2 regions of the Staphylococcus sp. GW823-FHT05F06 genome follow, and region 2 is predicted to be linked to the other one. Evidence: riboswitches for the same ligand, from Rfam matches in the RefSeq annotation. Region 2 holds a riboswitch; the other holds the start of a gene.
The links. A riboswitch is a leader RNA that binds a small molecule or an ion and turns the genes downstream of it on or off. The one in region 2 is predicted to bind thiamine pyrophosphate.
Positions count from the first base shown of each region.

Region 1: linked by a shared signal. The riboswitch ahead of AC1Q7N_RS05140 (ECF transporter S component) and the one ahead of AC1Q7N_RS09355 (3-oxoacyl-ACP reductase) in region 2 are both predicted to bind thiamine pyrophosphate.

Region 1 is NZ_JBXAHW010000005.1:123,884-131,846, forward strand. Features, by position in the region: gene purH (bifunctional phosphoribosylaminoimidazolecarboxamide formyltransferase/IMP cyclohydrolase) at 1-612, shown strand, start outside; gene purD (phosphoribosylamine--glycine ligase) at 638-1,879, shown strand; gene AC1Q7N_RS05130 (energy-coupling factor transporter transmembrane component T family protein) at 2,012-2,818, opposite strand; gene AC1Q7N_RS05135 (ABC transporter ATP-binding protein) at 2,811-4,214, opposite strand; gene AC1Q7N_RS05140 (ECF transporter S component) at 4,228-4,803, opposite strand; TPP riboswitch at 4,888-4,990, opposite strand; gene AC1Q7N_RS05145 (oleate hydratase) at 5,326-7,101, shown strand; gene graF (glycopeptide resistance-associated protein GraF) at 7,513-7,647, opposite strand; gene auxA (lipoteichoic acid stability factor AuxA) at 7,799-7,963, shown strand, end outside.
Region 2 is NZ_JBXAHW010000014.1:15,128-23,090, reverse strand. Features, by position in the region: gene AC1Q7N_RS09365 (HAD family hydrolase) at 257-952, shown strand; gene AC1Q7N_RS09360 (NtaA/DmoA family FMN-dependent monooxygenase) at 1,042-2,346, opposite strand; gene AC1Q7N_RS09355 (3-oxoacyl-ACP reductase) at 2,395-3,147, opposite strand; TPP riboswitch at 3,249-3,348, opposite strand; gene AC1Q7N_RS09350 (deoxynucleoside kinase) at 3,503-4,165, opposite strand; gene AC1Q7N_RS09345 (deoxynucleoside kinase) at 4,158-4,775, opposite strand; gene tadA (tRNA adenosine(34) deaminase TadA) at 4,842-5,348, shown strand; gene AC1Q7N_RS09335 (Cof-type HAD-IIB family hydrolase) at 5,516-6,394, shown strand; gene AC1Q7N_RS09330 (NADPH-dependent FMN reductase) at 6,399-6,965, shown strand; gene sdrG (MSCRAMM family adhesin SdrG) at 7,448-7,963, shown strand, end outside.

The DNA of each region.
Region 1 (7,963 bases), on a different contig from region 2:
TTGAATAGAACGGTAGATGTTAAATTAGCTGAAGCATTACATTCTATCTTTTTAGAAGTAGTTATCGCACCTCAATTTACTGAGGAAGCTTTAAAAATATTGACACAAAAGAAAAATATTCGTTTATTACAAATAGATATGACAATTGATAACGCTGAACAAGAATTTGTTTCCGTTTCAGGTGGTTACTTAGTACAGGATAAAGATAATAAAGATGTGACTCGAAACGACATGACTGTTGCTACCGACACTCAACCTACAGAAGCACAGTGGGAAGCTATGCTTCTAGGTTGGAAAGTTGTAAGTGCCGTTAAGAGTAATGCAGTGATTTTGAGTAATAACAAACAAACAGTTGGTATAGGTGCAGGACAAATGAATCGTGTAGGTTCCGCTAAAATTGCAATCGAAAGAGCAATAGAAATTAACGATAATGTTGCGCTTGTTTCAGATGGTTTCTTCCCAATGGGAGATACAGTTGAATATGCTGCCGAACATGGTATTAAGGCAATTATTCAACCAGGTGGTTCAATTAAAGATCAAGATTCCATTGATATGGCTAATAAATATGGCATTACAATGGTTATGACAGGTATGCGTCATTTTAAACATTAATTTTTGAAAAGAAAGGGGTAATCTATTGAAAGTTTTAATAGTTGGAGCTGGTGGACGTGAACATGCATTAGCTTCTAAAATCAATCAATCTCCAATTGTAGATAAGGTTTACGCGATTCCAGGAAATGATGCAATGGTCAATATTGCTGAAGTGCACAGTGAAATTGCTGAATCAGATCATCAAGCTATTTTACATTTTGCTCAGCATAACGCAATTGATTGGGTAATCATTGGGCCTGAACAACCTTTAATAGATGGGTTAGCTGATTTATTAAGAAATGCAAATATTAAAGTGTTTGGTCCAGGACAAGATGCCGCTCAAATTGAAGGTTCAAAATTATTTGCCAAGCAATTAATGGACAAATATCGTATTCCTACAGCAGAATATAAAGAAGTAAGTTCACGTAACGAGGCGTTGCAATATGTTGAAACTTGTGATTTACCAATCGTAATAAAGAAAGACGGTTTAGCAGCAGGTAAAGGGGTTATTATTGCTTTTACGAGAGAAGACGCATTAGATGGGGTCAAAAAAATTTATCAAGAAGAAAAAGGGAAAGTCGTTTTCGAAAGTTATTTAGAAGGAGAAGAGTTTTCTTTAATGACTTTTGTAAATGGAGATTATGCGGTTCCTTTCGACTGTATTGCTCAAGATCATAAGCGAGCATTTGATAATGATCAAGGACCAAATACTGGTGGGATGGGCGCATATTGCCCTGTACCCCACATTGATGCATCTGTTCTTGAACAAACCAATAAGGAGATTGCTCAACCTATTGCTAAAGCTATGGCACAAGAAGGTCATGACTTCTTCGGATTACTATATATTGGTGCAATTTTAACAAAAGATGGACCTAAAGTTATTGAATTTAATGCACGTTTTGGTGATCCTGAAGCACAAGTATTATTAACACGTTTAGAAAGTGACTTAATGCAACTCATTATCGATTTGGAAAATTGCCAACCCATTCATTTTAACTGGAAAGATGAAGCTGTTGTAGGAGTAATGCTAGCATCTAAAGGATACCCTGGTTCATATGAAAAAGGGCATGAAATAAGTGGTTTTAATCTAGATTCTCATTATTATGTGAGTGGATTAAAGAAAGAAGGTCAATGTTTTGTGAATTCTGGTGGAAGAGTTATCCTAGCTATAGGGGAAGGTCCAACAGTTGAAAAAGCACAAGCAAATGCATATGAACATGCACGACAAATAAAAAGTGATAATCTTTTTTATCGTAATGATATTGGGAATAAAGCCATCACTAAGTAAAATTGGTTGTTCAATTTGAAATAAAGTCCTTCGTTGATTGGATAAGATCAACGAAGGACATTTTTTATGATTTCTATTTACATTGGAATAAAATGAATATTTACTTTTAATTAAATATTTGGTGTATGATTATTAGTCTAATTGTCCAAAACGGACATCATGAATACCAGTAATTGGAAGGTATGATGATAAGACAAATGACAAAGTAATGATAATTAATATACAAGCAATAAATACGATATCTTTATATGAAAATGGTACCCGATAGTAGTATGTTCTCGGACCATCTTTAAAACCTTTAGACTCCATTGCAACTGAAAGTTGATGTGCACGTCGAATATTTTGACTTAATAAAGGTATGACTAAATGATTAAGACGCTTGATTCCTTTATAGTTAGATGCATCTATCATTTGATAACGCATTTTTAGGGAACGTCTTAATTGAATAAGAGAACTTATTATAAGTGGAACCATTCTAATCGCTGCCATAAAAGCATAAGCAAACTTTGGCTTTACCTTTAAATGTTGCATTAAACTATAAAAAATCATTACAATTTGTGAAGTCAATGCGATTAGTATACCAAACATTGAAACGGTAATTGTTCTCATAGATAGATGAAGACCTCGTACAATACTTTCTGTACTTATTTGCAAAATACCAAATTTTACAAGCATATGTTCTCCATCACCATATAAAATCATAAATAATGATGACATCAAGGCAAAGAGGGTTGTAACTAATATAAATATTGCCGTTATTTTAAATTCTGTACCGTTAAATAAAAGTAAGAACATAAACATTAATATGACGATATAAATCATAAAGTCGAAGTTATGGATAAATATAATGAAAAAGAATAATGCGATACCTAAAAGTAACTTAGTAATAATATTTACATCATCAACGAAGGTGTGGCGTTTTTTCCATCTTTCAAACAATGTGTTCACCTTCCATTTCTTTAAGACACCCATCTTCCACGCGTAATCGTCTTGTTGGATATCGTTTAATAATTTCTGGATCATGTGTCACCATGATAATTGTTTGACCTTGATTAACGCGTTCTTGAAATAACTTAATAAGTTGAAATGTATTATGACTATCTAGACCGAATGTTGGTTCATCTAGTAAAATAATCTCTGCCTTTGAACTTAATGCTGTTGCAACACTTAAACGACGCTTTTGACCTGTTGATATTTCAAAAGGATGATGATCCTTAACTTGATCTAAATGTAATAATTTTAACAGATCCATGGTTTCATCATTCGCATGCTTAGGATCTAAGTGATTATAATGAATATACACTTCATCATAAACAGAATTAGTAATAAATTGTAATTCAGGGTTCTGATATACCAAATACATATGCTTTGCCGCTTGTTTAATTTTAGATAATAATTGATCGCGATAAAACATGTCACCTTCATATTTAATCAGTTGTAACATAGCTTCTAGTAAAGAGGTTTTACCAGCACCATTTTTACCAGTGATTGTTAACCATTCACCTGAATACAGTTTAAGCTCCTTGGATGAAAAAAGTGTCTTTTTACCTCTAATAATTTGCCCGTCGTCAAAATGAAATAAGAGGTTCTTTGTTTGATTAGGTAATGGGATGGGGCGTGGTGCACTGTGCCATGCTCTAGGGTGCCAAACTCCATATTCAGTTAATAACGCTTCATAATGATCCAAGATTTGTTCTGGGGTGTCGTCAGCAACAATTTCACCATCATAATTTAATAACAATACGCGGTCAACATGTTGCCAAATATGTTCAACCTTATGCTCAACAATTAAAACTGTTTGATCTTCCCAAAGATTGATTAATTTCTTCCATAAATCTTCAGTTGCTTTCACGTCGAGCATTGCAGTAGGCTCATCTAAAAAAAGTGTCTTTGATTTTTGTAGTATTGTTTCAACAATAGCTAACTTCTGTTTCATGCCACCACTTAGATTATTGACATATGTTTTATGAGTAACATTAAGGTCTACAGACTTTAGTGCTTCTTCGATTTCTTGATCCATCTCACTTCTAGGAATATTTCTATTTTCTAAAACAAATGCAAGTTCTTCATATACTTTTGGCATACAAAATTGATTATCTGGATCTTGAAATATAACGCCACTATCATGATCAATATTCAATTCATCATATTTCATCGGAAGTTCAATTAAATTAGGTACTATTCCACTTAATACATTAAGTAATGTGCTTTTACCTGATCCGGAAGGACCGAGTAAAAGCACTTTTTCTTTATTTTTAATCTCAAGATTTAAGTTATTGAATATTTTCCTATCACCATTCGGATACTTTAAACGTAAATTTTTAACACGTAACAATTAAAAAATCCCCTTATAGGTTATCGTAATCTTGTTGTGATGCTGGTCTAAAGAATTTAGTTACACCGGTTTTATCTAATGCTTTGACAATCCAGTATGAAACTAAACCAGCTAATACAATTCCGCTAATTGAACGGAAAACTATAAATAGTAGTAAGTTCCATCCAGCAACTTCGTTTAAGTAACCATAGAAGTAATCCACTGGGAAAGAGATTAAAGCAGTTGCTAACCCAGCAAGCATTGCTACAGCAGCAGAACGTGATTTGTATTTAAAAATAGCAAATATAATTTCACAAGCCAATCCCTGTAATATCGCATATATGATAGTAGGTATATCAAATTTTCCCATAACAATCGTTTCACCAGCTCCAGCTGCGATTTCTGCTAATAATGCTATACCTGGCTTAGGAATGATTAAGTAACAAACGACTGCTGCCATAAACCATACACCATATGTAAGTTGTTCTAAGTGAATACCCGCAACTTGTACAATATTGTAAACAAACCACCATAAGTTATAAATGATGGCAAATACTACTGAAATTAAAACTGTCACAAGAATTTCAGATAGTTTCAAACCTTTTGACATAAAAAACATCCTCCTAAAAAACGCACAACCTTCTCTAGGAAAGTTGTGCGTCAGAAGTTACATCTAATCATAATCCATTAGATTAGATGTATAACAACACTTTCCTACGCTAGTAACTAGCTAGATCAGGTTCGAAGGGTTTGAGGTTGGCCTCATCTCAGTAAAGAATACACCCCTAGTGCGTTCAATTATTTAATTAATTTAAATGTATGATTTTTATCATATATTGTCAAGGTTCTTTCGAGTATTGTTATTTAAATGAGAAATATATTTACTATTATAGAGATGAATTGCAATAAATGTGTATCGAAGTAAAATTTATAGAATTAATGATTTAAATTTTTCTAACCAGTCTTTAATTTGATATTAAAAATAGCTAAATAAAAATGATTAGTATAGTTTTAAGTAAACTAAATTAAAAAATAACCAATTGTTTGTTTTATTACACAAAGAGGAGTAAAATACAATTGAAAGCGATATCATATAGATTTTCAAACTTTATCTAATTGGAGTGATGTTTCTATGTATTATACAAATAGTAATTATGAAGCGTTTGCTCGGCCTAAAAAACCTGAAAATGTTGATAATAAATCAGCCTATTTGATAGGGGCTGGATTAGCTTCTTTAGCTGCAGCATGTTTTTTAATTAGAGATGGACAAATGAAAGGCGAGAATATCCATATTTTAGAAGAGTTAGATATCTCAGGAGGAAGTTTAGATGGCATCAATATGGAGCATCATGGCTATGTAGTACGTGGTGGCAGAGAAATGGAAAATCATTTTGAATGCTTATGGGATTTATTCAGAAGTATACCATCACTTGAGCAAACTAATGCTTCTGTGTTAGACGAGTTTTATTGGTTAAATAAAGAAGACCCTAATTATTCTAAATGTAGAGCGATTGAAAGTGGAGGTAAGCGTATTGATACTGATGGTGATTTTACATTAACAAAAAAAGCAATTAAAGAAATTTTAAATTTATGTTTGATGAAAGAAGAAGATTTAGACGATGTTAAAATCACTGATGTCTTTTCAAGAGACTTTTTAAATTCTAATTTTTGGCTTTATTGGAAAACAATGTTTGCATTCGAGCCATGGCATTCAGCGATGGAGATGCGTAGATATCTTATGCGTTTTGTGCATCATATTGGTGGTTTAGCAGATTTTAGTGCATTAAAATTTACTAAGTATAATCAATATGAATCTTTAGTATTACCGATGATAGAATATCTAAAATCACATAGCGTGAACTTTGAATTTGGAGTACAAGTGAATAATATTTTAGTTGATGCAACACCATCTACTAAAATTGCTAGAGAAATCATTTTAACTAGAGATGATAAAGAAGAATCTATCCCGTTGACAGTTAATGACTTGGTATTTGTTACTAATGGAAGTATTACCGAAAGTTCAACCTATGGTGATAATGACCACCCTGCTCCTATAACACATTCTTTAGGTGGTAGTTGGACATTATGGAAAAACTTAGCTAATCAAAGTCCTGAATTCGGAAGACCTGAGAAATTCTGTGATCACATTCCAGCTAAAAGTTGGTTCGTATCAGCAACGGCAACAACAGATAATAAAAAAATAATCTCATATATCGAACAATTATGTAAAAGAGATGTTTTATCAGGTCGGACAGTCACAGGCGGTATCATTTCTGTCGCTAATTCGAGTTGGCAACTTAGTTTTACAGTGAACCGTCAGCAACAATTTAAGAAACAACCTAAAAATCAAGTTAGTGTATGGATTTACGCATTATACTCTGACGAAAAAGGAGACTTCATTAAAAAACCAATCACGGAATGTACTGGTAGTGAAATCTGTCAAGAATGGTTATATCATATGGGTGTTCCACAAGAGGAAATTGTTGAATTAGCTCAATCAGAATGTAACACGATTCCTGTTTATATGCCATATGTAACTGCATATTTCATGCCTAGAGCATACAAAGATCGACCGTTAGTAGTACCGAATGGCTCTAAAAATTTAGCATTTATTGGAAACTTTGCAGAAACAGCACGGGATACTGTATTCACTACAGAATATTCAGTTAGAACAGCTATGGAAGCTGTTTATCAATTATTAGATGTTGATAGAGGTGTACCTGAAGTTTATGCCTCTGAATTTGATGCACGCGTACTGATGGATGCATTTTATGAATTAAATGATCGTAAATCTTTACATGAACTTGTTAATAAAAACTTTATTAAAAGATCAGTATTAAATACAGTGCTGAAGAAAATACGTGGTACTTTCATTGAAGAATTGTTACGTAAACATAAATTACTATAGTGTAATTAAATGATAAATATAACTGTCGTCCAAGATTAGAATTTTGGCGACAGTTTTTTCTATCATTGATATTAATAATGATTTAAGAGCTATGACGCAAATCTTTCGAAAAAGTAGTCGTAAAATTGTTGTGTAATTTCTTTTGGATAAATAAATATTCTGCTGAATTTTACATAAATGTCAACTGTGAAATAAAAAAGGTTAAATAATAACGTAGATTTGTATTAAAAGAAATTATTATAATGATAATCATAGATGAACGCCTTTATTAGTACAGAAAAAAGACAATTTCTATCAAAAATTTTAATAGAAATTGTCTTTTTATATTACTTATGAACTCAATGATTCAACGATTTAAATGCTAATAGATCATCTTATTATCTAGCATAAACACTTATATCATTAGTGAAATTAATCTAGTGTATCTTGAATATCTTTCTTTGTTTGTTCGATATCATCTGTTTTTTCTTCGTTTTGTTCTTTAAGTTTTTCTTCTACTTCTTTGGCTTTTTCTGCTGATTTTTTTTCGAATTCTTTATTTGTCATAAAAATTCACCTCTTTAATAGGATTTCTGTTTACACAAATGTTTTACCCCGTTATTCTATTAATAAACGTTTGTAGGACTATAGATGTATTTCATGATATTTTAAAGACAATTAAACGATCTTCATATATAATAATTTTGAGGTGAACAGTATGTCTTTTCTTAGGAAACACACCGAAATTATATTTAGTTATATCATCGGTATCGTTTCACTTTTTACAGGTCTCATTATTTTTATTAACTTACCTTTAATCAAACAATTTAAAGGTGACAAAAAGGTTGATACGCATGTGCATAACGTATGGGAATTCCTAAAT
Region 2 (7,963 bases):
AAAGTATAGTTAAGTCATTTTGTTTTTAGCAAGTTCTAGATTAGTGATGTACAAAACGTATTATGAATAGAGTCTTTTAAAGTATGTATTAATTAATAAAAGTACCTAAAGAAAATAGCCATTTTTAATTTTGAACCCAATTTTAGTTTTTATACTTAAATAAAGTTCAGTTTCCTATAATTGTCATGTAATCTATAATACAATAGTTTATGTAACTATAATTAATATAAAAATCATTTTCAGGAGAGAATTAAAATTGGAATGGATATTATTTGATAAAGATGGTACATTGATTGAGTTTGACAGTAGTTGGGAAAAAATTGGCGTACGTCTCGTTGATCAACTTTTAGAAACCTTTCCAGTACATGATAAGGAAGCGGCACATCGCCAATTAGGCATTATCGATAAAAAAATTAAGCCAGATTCTGTTATGGGATCGGGTTCATTAGGTGAAATTATAGAGTCTTTTAATGGTGTAACAGGTAAAGAAACATCAGATTGGACAAAGGATACGAGTCAGGAACTCATTGATTCAAGAGTGCCTGAAAACAATTGGATTGATGGTGTACAAGAAACTATTCAAGCTCTTAGAAATGAAGGATATCACATAGGTATAGTAACAAGTGATACTAAAAAAGGAGTCGATCAATTTCTGGAGGAAACGCAAACTAGAAATCTCTTTGATTTAGTAATTTCTACAGAAACACACGCAGAAGAAAAGCCACATCCTAAAGTTTTAGATCCACTATTTAATGCTTTTGATGTTAAACCAGAAAAGGTAGCAATAGTAGGAGATACGGCCAACGATATGAAAACCGCGATTAATGCTCATTTAGGATTAGCTATCGGTGTGCTAACAGGCGTGGCTAAAAAAGAGGAACTCTACGACGCAGATGTCATCATTAATAGTGCAAAAGATGTTAAACAAGTTATAGAGCAATACGGAAAATAAAGTTTTTAAATTGAGTAAGACGTAGATGTGTGAGTCGATTCGCACGTCTACGTCCTTTTTCTTTTAATAATACATAAAAAACATCGGTTTTATGAGTCGAGATTTAATAATGTACGTAGTGTAGATTGATTATAAGAATTTTTAAATAAAGCACGACGTTGTAGTTCTGGTATAATGTATTTTAAAAAATCTTCAAGGCTATGGGGTAATGAAGGTGGCATCAGATTAAAGCCGTCTGCAACGCCTTCATTAAACCACTGCTCCATCTCATCCACTATCTCCTCAGGTGTACCTATAAGAGTAAGATGACCACCACCGGCACTTAAGTAACCTAATAATTCTCTTACAGTCGGTTGTTTATCTTTTATAATGGCTAAAACTGTTTCATATCGACCAATCGGACCTTTGAAATTTTTAGCAGGAGGTAAGGGAGGAACTGGTTCATCTAATTCCCAATCTGAACAATCTTGTTGAACAAAAAAACTGAGTTGCTTTAAAGCATCTTCAATGGGTAATTTTTGATCAAGTTCTGCTTTTTTTGATAATGCTTTTTCATGGGTTTCACCTACATAAGTTACTAAACCAGGGAAAATTTTAATTTTTCTATCTGGATGTTGAGTTTTAGAAATAGCATCAGACAATTTCTTTTTATAACTACGTGCTTGCTTGATATCCCATGAAACAGAGTAAACAGCATCAGCATATTTTGCTGCTAATGCAATACCTTCTTTTGACGCACCGGCTTGCATAGATACTGGTTTACCTTGAGGACTTTGTGGTGTTGTATGTGGTCCTCGTACTTGAAAATAGTCTCCCTCATGATAAAAAGGTTTAATATCTTTAGACTCAATAATTTTGTTGTTGTTTTTATCTGGTACATAAGATGCAGTTGACCAAGAAGTGAATAGCTGATTCATTACCGATGCAAATTCATCTGCTTTTTTGTAGCGCTCATGTCTTTCTGGTAAGTATTGAAGACTGTGATTTTGGGCTTCAATATCTGTCATGGATGTGACTAAATTCCAACCCACACGGCCATGAGATAAGTAGTCTAGACTTAATAATTGACGAGAAGCGGTGAATGGATTTGAAAATGTACTCGATATTGTTGGCACTAATCCTATATGTGATGTAACTTGTGCAATAGCTGATAAGTTAATTATAGGATCAAACCAAAAAGCGGGCATAGTAGTATTATCACTTGCATTAAAGGCTTGATTATCTGCAAAAAAGACGATATCCAAAAGACCTTTTTCAGCTATTTGAGCTAAATGCTGATAATAAGATATGTTGCCGATATCCTCAATATTAGAATCTTTCATACGCCATGCCGCTTGATGATGACCACATCCATACAGTAACACACCTATGTTAAGAAAGTGATTATTTGTCATATGAACACCTCATTAATTATTATCTTTTTGTAAAAAATACACAAACAATTAGTTCATTGTTAAACCACCGTCAACGGTAATATTTTGACCTGTTACGCCACGTGCTTCATCTGAAGCGAGATATACGACCATATTGGCTACATCTTGAGGTGATGTTACTTTTCTAAGAGGTGTAGTTTGAGCAATTAAATCAAATACTTCAGGTGTAGTGACTGCACTTGCATCAGTCGTTTTGAGTAATCCTCCAGAAACAACATTTGCTGTAATACCATATTGTCCAAGTTCTGCAGCAATATTACGAGTAAAGCCAATGAGACCTGCCTTTGCTGTTGTATACTCATGATAAGGTACGACTGGATTTTGATACAAATTGGTTCCAATACTAACAATGCATCCACTTTGTTGTTCTATAAATTGTGGTATGACGCTTTGAGTCACATTAAATGCTCCTTTTAAAGTACCATTAAGTTGTTGTTGATAATCTTCCCAAGTTAAATCTTTAAACGATTTTTGCTGATTTGGATCAAATTTAAAACCAACAAGTGCATTATTAATGACTATATCTATTTTTCCAAAATGTTGTGTGGCAGTTTGAATCATTCGATTCACATCGTTTCTGTCTGTCACATCAGCTTGAATAGCTATAGCCCTACTTTGATTATAATTTCTAATTAATTTTTCAGCTTTATCCTTATTTTGTTTGTAATTAACAACAACATTGTAGCCTTTTTCTAGTAAAGTTATTGCAATTTTAGCGCCTAATCCACGACTACTTCCCGTGATAATTGCAGTTTTTTTCATCTTTATGCCCCCAATAATTTTTATTTGTATAAGAAAAAATGCACAACCTTCATGAGAAAAGTTGTGCATCCAAATCAATATATAAAGACAGAATGATAATTAGATGAGATTCAACACTTTCCTCCGCTAGTATAAGCTAGTTCAGGTTCAAAGGGTTTGGATGATATCCATCTCAGTTAAAAAACACCCCTAGTGCATATAATTCAGTTATAGTATAAACATAGAATTTTTATAAAATATTGTCAACATTCTTAATAATAGCTATATCTGTTATTTTAATATTTGAGTAAAAGGTATATGAAATAACTTGTGAAAGTATATAAATATAAGCTCTAATTTTCTACAATTAGATATATTATCTTGTATCCACTTGTCGGTATGCTTTAATAACTTGAGCAATTTTATCAATGACTGAATCAAGGGAGTCTACGTCTTCGTGTATGTCATATTCATTAATATTAAGTCGAACAACAGGACATGCATTAAAATTGTTAATCCAATTTTCATACCGTTTAAATAGTTTTTTCCAATATTCTGGATCTGTATTGATTTCCATGTCACGTCCCCGCTGTTGAATACGATCAATTACTTCATCATAATCACATTCTAGATAAATCAGAACATCAGGCTTTGGAAAATAAGGTGTCATAACCATTGCATTAAATAATTCGTAATACGTGTGGTAGTCGTCAGCACTCATTGTTCCTTGTTCTTCGTGCATTTTTGCAAAAATATCCACATCTTCATAAATTGAACGATCTTGAACGAATCCGCCACCATACTCAAACATGCGTTTTTGTTCCTTAAAACGTTCAGCAAGAAAGTAAATTTGAAGATGAAAGCTCCAACGTTCAAAATTATGATAAAATTTATCTAAATAAGGATTATGGTCTACATTCTCAAAGGAAGTTTTAAAATTTAACTTGTCAGCAAGTGCTTGTGTTAACGTAGATTTACCAACCCCTACAGTGCCAGCAATGGTTATTACTGCATTTTGAGGAATACCATAATTATTCATCTTTATTTTCTCCAATCATAGGTTTTACTAAATTTAAAATATTTTGGTAATCGTAATCATTTTTAACGAAATCTTGTTGAGATGTATCAATTCGAATGACATTTGCACCGTCATTCTTTAATGATTCATAATAAGCAAGATAATCTTTTTTTAAAGTAAGTAAATAGTCATCTTCTATTTGAGATTCAAAGCTACGATTACGTTGTGCAATTCTAGATTTTAATACATCTAAATCAGCATCTAAAAAGATAATTGTATTTGGCATTTCGATATCTTCAGTTAAAATATCAAAAATACGACTGAATTTATCAAATTCTTTAGCATCTAAAGTATTTTTAGCAAAAATTTTATTTTTATGAATATGATAATCGCTAACTATACCTTGATTTAGCGACTCAATATCTCTAATCTGTTTATATCTGTTACATAAAAAGAACATTTCAGTTTGAAAACTCCACTTTTCTATATCATCATAAAAATCAGATAGAAATGGATTTTCATCAACAATTTCTTTCTCTTCATAAAAACCAAACGTCTTGCTTAATCGGTGAGCAAGAGAGGATTTACCAACACCTATAGGTCCTTCGATTGCAATAAATGGTTTATTCATAATCACTTCTCCAAATGTTAAGATAGACAATGAGTATTGTACCATAAGTGAGGTATTCCAACACATATGAAAAAAAATCATGATTACATGCGCTTAGCAATTAATGAAGCACACAAAGCCAAAGCATTAGGAGAAGTTCCAATCGGAGCAGTTATTGTTAAAGAGGATCAAGTCATTGCACGTGCACATAATTTAAGGGAAACATTGCAGCAACCTACTGCCCATGCAGAGCACATAGCGATAGAACGGGCGTCAGAAGTTGTCGGCAGTTGGAGATTAGAAGAATGTACGTTGTATGTTACATTAGAGCCCTGTGTCATGTGTGCGGGCACTATTATTATGAGCCGTATTCCAAAGGTTGTGTATGGTGCTACTGATCCCAAAGGAGGATGTTCAGGAAGTCTTATGAATTTATTAGAACAACCGCAGTTTAATCATAGGGCAATCGTAGAAAAAGGAATTTTAGAAGAAGAGTGTGCAGAACTATTGAGAAGTTTTTTTAAGGAAATACGTGAAAAGAAAAAAGCAGAAAAACAGGGGAAGATACAAAAGGATATAAATTTGTTAAAATGATGTCGTACATAAATAAACGTATTTTTGAAGTCCAGTAAATCGTTAAAGATTGTGTGATAACATATAACAATGATGAAGTTAAGACACATGCTACACACATTAATTTTAAATCAATTAAAAAAATTCATATAGCATCACTTTAAAATAAGTGGAAACGAGGTCAACTAATGATAAAGCTAATAGCAACTGATATGGATGGAACATTACTTAACGCTGGTCATGAAATCACCACTATGAATCAAGAAGCGATAAAATTTGCGCAAGCGAACGGCATTACAGTAGTTATTGCAACTGGTAGAGCATTTTATGAGGCACAAACACCTGTTGCTGAAACAGACTTAAAAGTACCTTACATATGTTTGAATGGTGCAGAAGTTCGTGATGAATCATTTAATATAATGAGTACATCGCATCTTAATCATGATTTAGTACACAAAATTACTACAGCACTTAAAAATAATCATATTTATTATCAAATTTACACAAACCGTGGCATATATACAGAAGATCCTAAACGTGATTTAGCAATCTATATAGATATTGCAGAACGTGCGGGTCAAAAAGCAGATGTAGACAAGATACGAAATAATATACAAAAACGCATAGATAACGGTACTTTAAAAGTTGTAGATAATTATGATTCAATTGAAGATATTCCTGGAGAACTTATTATGAAGGTGTTAGCTTTTGATGCAGATTTAAGTAAAATCGACCAAGTAGGTCAAGCGTTAGCATCATCACCAAATTTAGCAGTATCTTCATCATCAAGAGGTAATCTAGAAATCACTCATTCAAACGCTCAAAAAGGCATTGCCTTATCAGCTATTGCTCATCAATTGGGTATAGATTTAACAGATGTGATAGCAATAGGAGATAATTTAAATGATATTTCAATGCTAGAACGTGTAGGTTATCCAGTAGCAATGAATAATGCTACAGACGAAGTTAAACATATTGCTAAATATGTCACAGACACCAATGAAAATAGTGGAGTTGGAAAAGCAATCATGAAAATATTAAAAGAAGAAAATAATTTAGAGGTGTAAAATAATGAAAGGTTTAATTATTATAGGGAGTGCTCAAGTAGGGTCTCATACGAACGCTTTATCAAAATATTTAAAAGGTCAACTCGGCGAACATGATGTTGAGGTGGAAATCTTTGACCTAGCTGAGAAACCCATTCATCAATTGGATTTTGCTGGTACAACACAAGCAGTTGATGAAATTAAAAACAATGTCAAATCTTTACAGAGTAAAGCAATGGAAGCAGATTTCTTAATTTTAGGAACGCCAAATTATCATGGATCGTTTTCAGGTATTCTTAAAAATGCACTTGACCACCTTAATATGGACCATTTCAAAATGAAACCCGTGGGACTCATTTGCAATAGTGGAGGAATAGTAAGTTCTGAGCCATTATCACACTTAAGAGTCATCGTACGTAGTTTACTTGGTATTGCTGTACCAACGCAAATTGCTACACATGACTCTGATTATGCTAAATTAGAAGATGGTACCTTATACTTAGAAGATAATGAATTTCAACTACGTGCAAAATTGTTTGTTGATCAAATTGTATCCTTCGTAACAAATAGTCCATATGAACACTTAAAATAATCATATTTTATGATTTGTTTTTATCAAGCAATATCATTAAATTAGCTCCCTTTGATGTTTTTAGTAAACATTAAAGGGAGTCTTTATATTTATTGCCTTAATAAAACATATACATGATTTTTGAGATTTAACTTTAAAATATTCCATAAAACACTGTGACAGAGATGTGCATAATACTAATATGAAACACCGCGGTTATTTATATTTTTATCATTCGAAATAGTTTGGTGACAATTTTTTTGATGAATATAGTAATAATTTCAACTATTTATGTTATTAGAATTTTAAGAAATGTAGAGCGAATTAATTAACTGTTTATTAAATGTTTGTTAACATATTTAAAAAATATTGCAAAAAAGACTTATATACTATATTGTATTTTACTCTAGAAACGATTTTTACTTGAAAATTACATTGAAATAGTCAAAGATAAGGAGTTTTTATGATTAAAAAAAAATAATTTACTAACTAAAAAGAAACCTATAGCAAATAAATCCAATAAATATGCAATTAGAAAATTCACAGTAGGTACAGCGTCTATTGTAATAGGTGCAACATTATTGTTTGGTTTAGGTCATAATGAGGCCAAAGCTGAGGAGAATACAGTACAAGACGTTAAAGATTCGAATATGGATGATGAATTATCAGATAGCAATGATCAGTCCAGTAATGAAGAAAAGAATGATGTAATCAATAATAGTCAGTCAATAAACACCGATGATGATAACCAAATAAAAAAAGAAGAAACGAATAGCAACGATGCCATAGAAAATCGCTCTAAAGATATAACACAGTCAACAACAAATGTAGATGAAAACGAAGCAACATTTTTACAAAAGACCCCTCAAGATAATACTCAGCTTAAAGAAGAAGTGGTAAAAGAACCCTCATCAGTCGAATCCTCAAATTCATCAATGGATACTGCCCAACAACCATCTCATACAACAATAAATAGTGAAGCATCTATTCAAACAAGTGATAATGAAGAAAATTCCCGC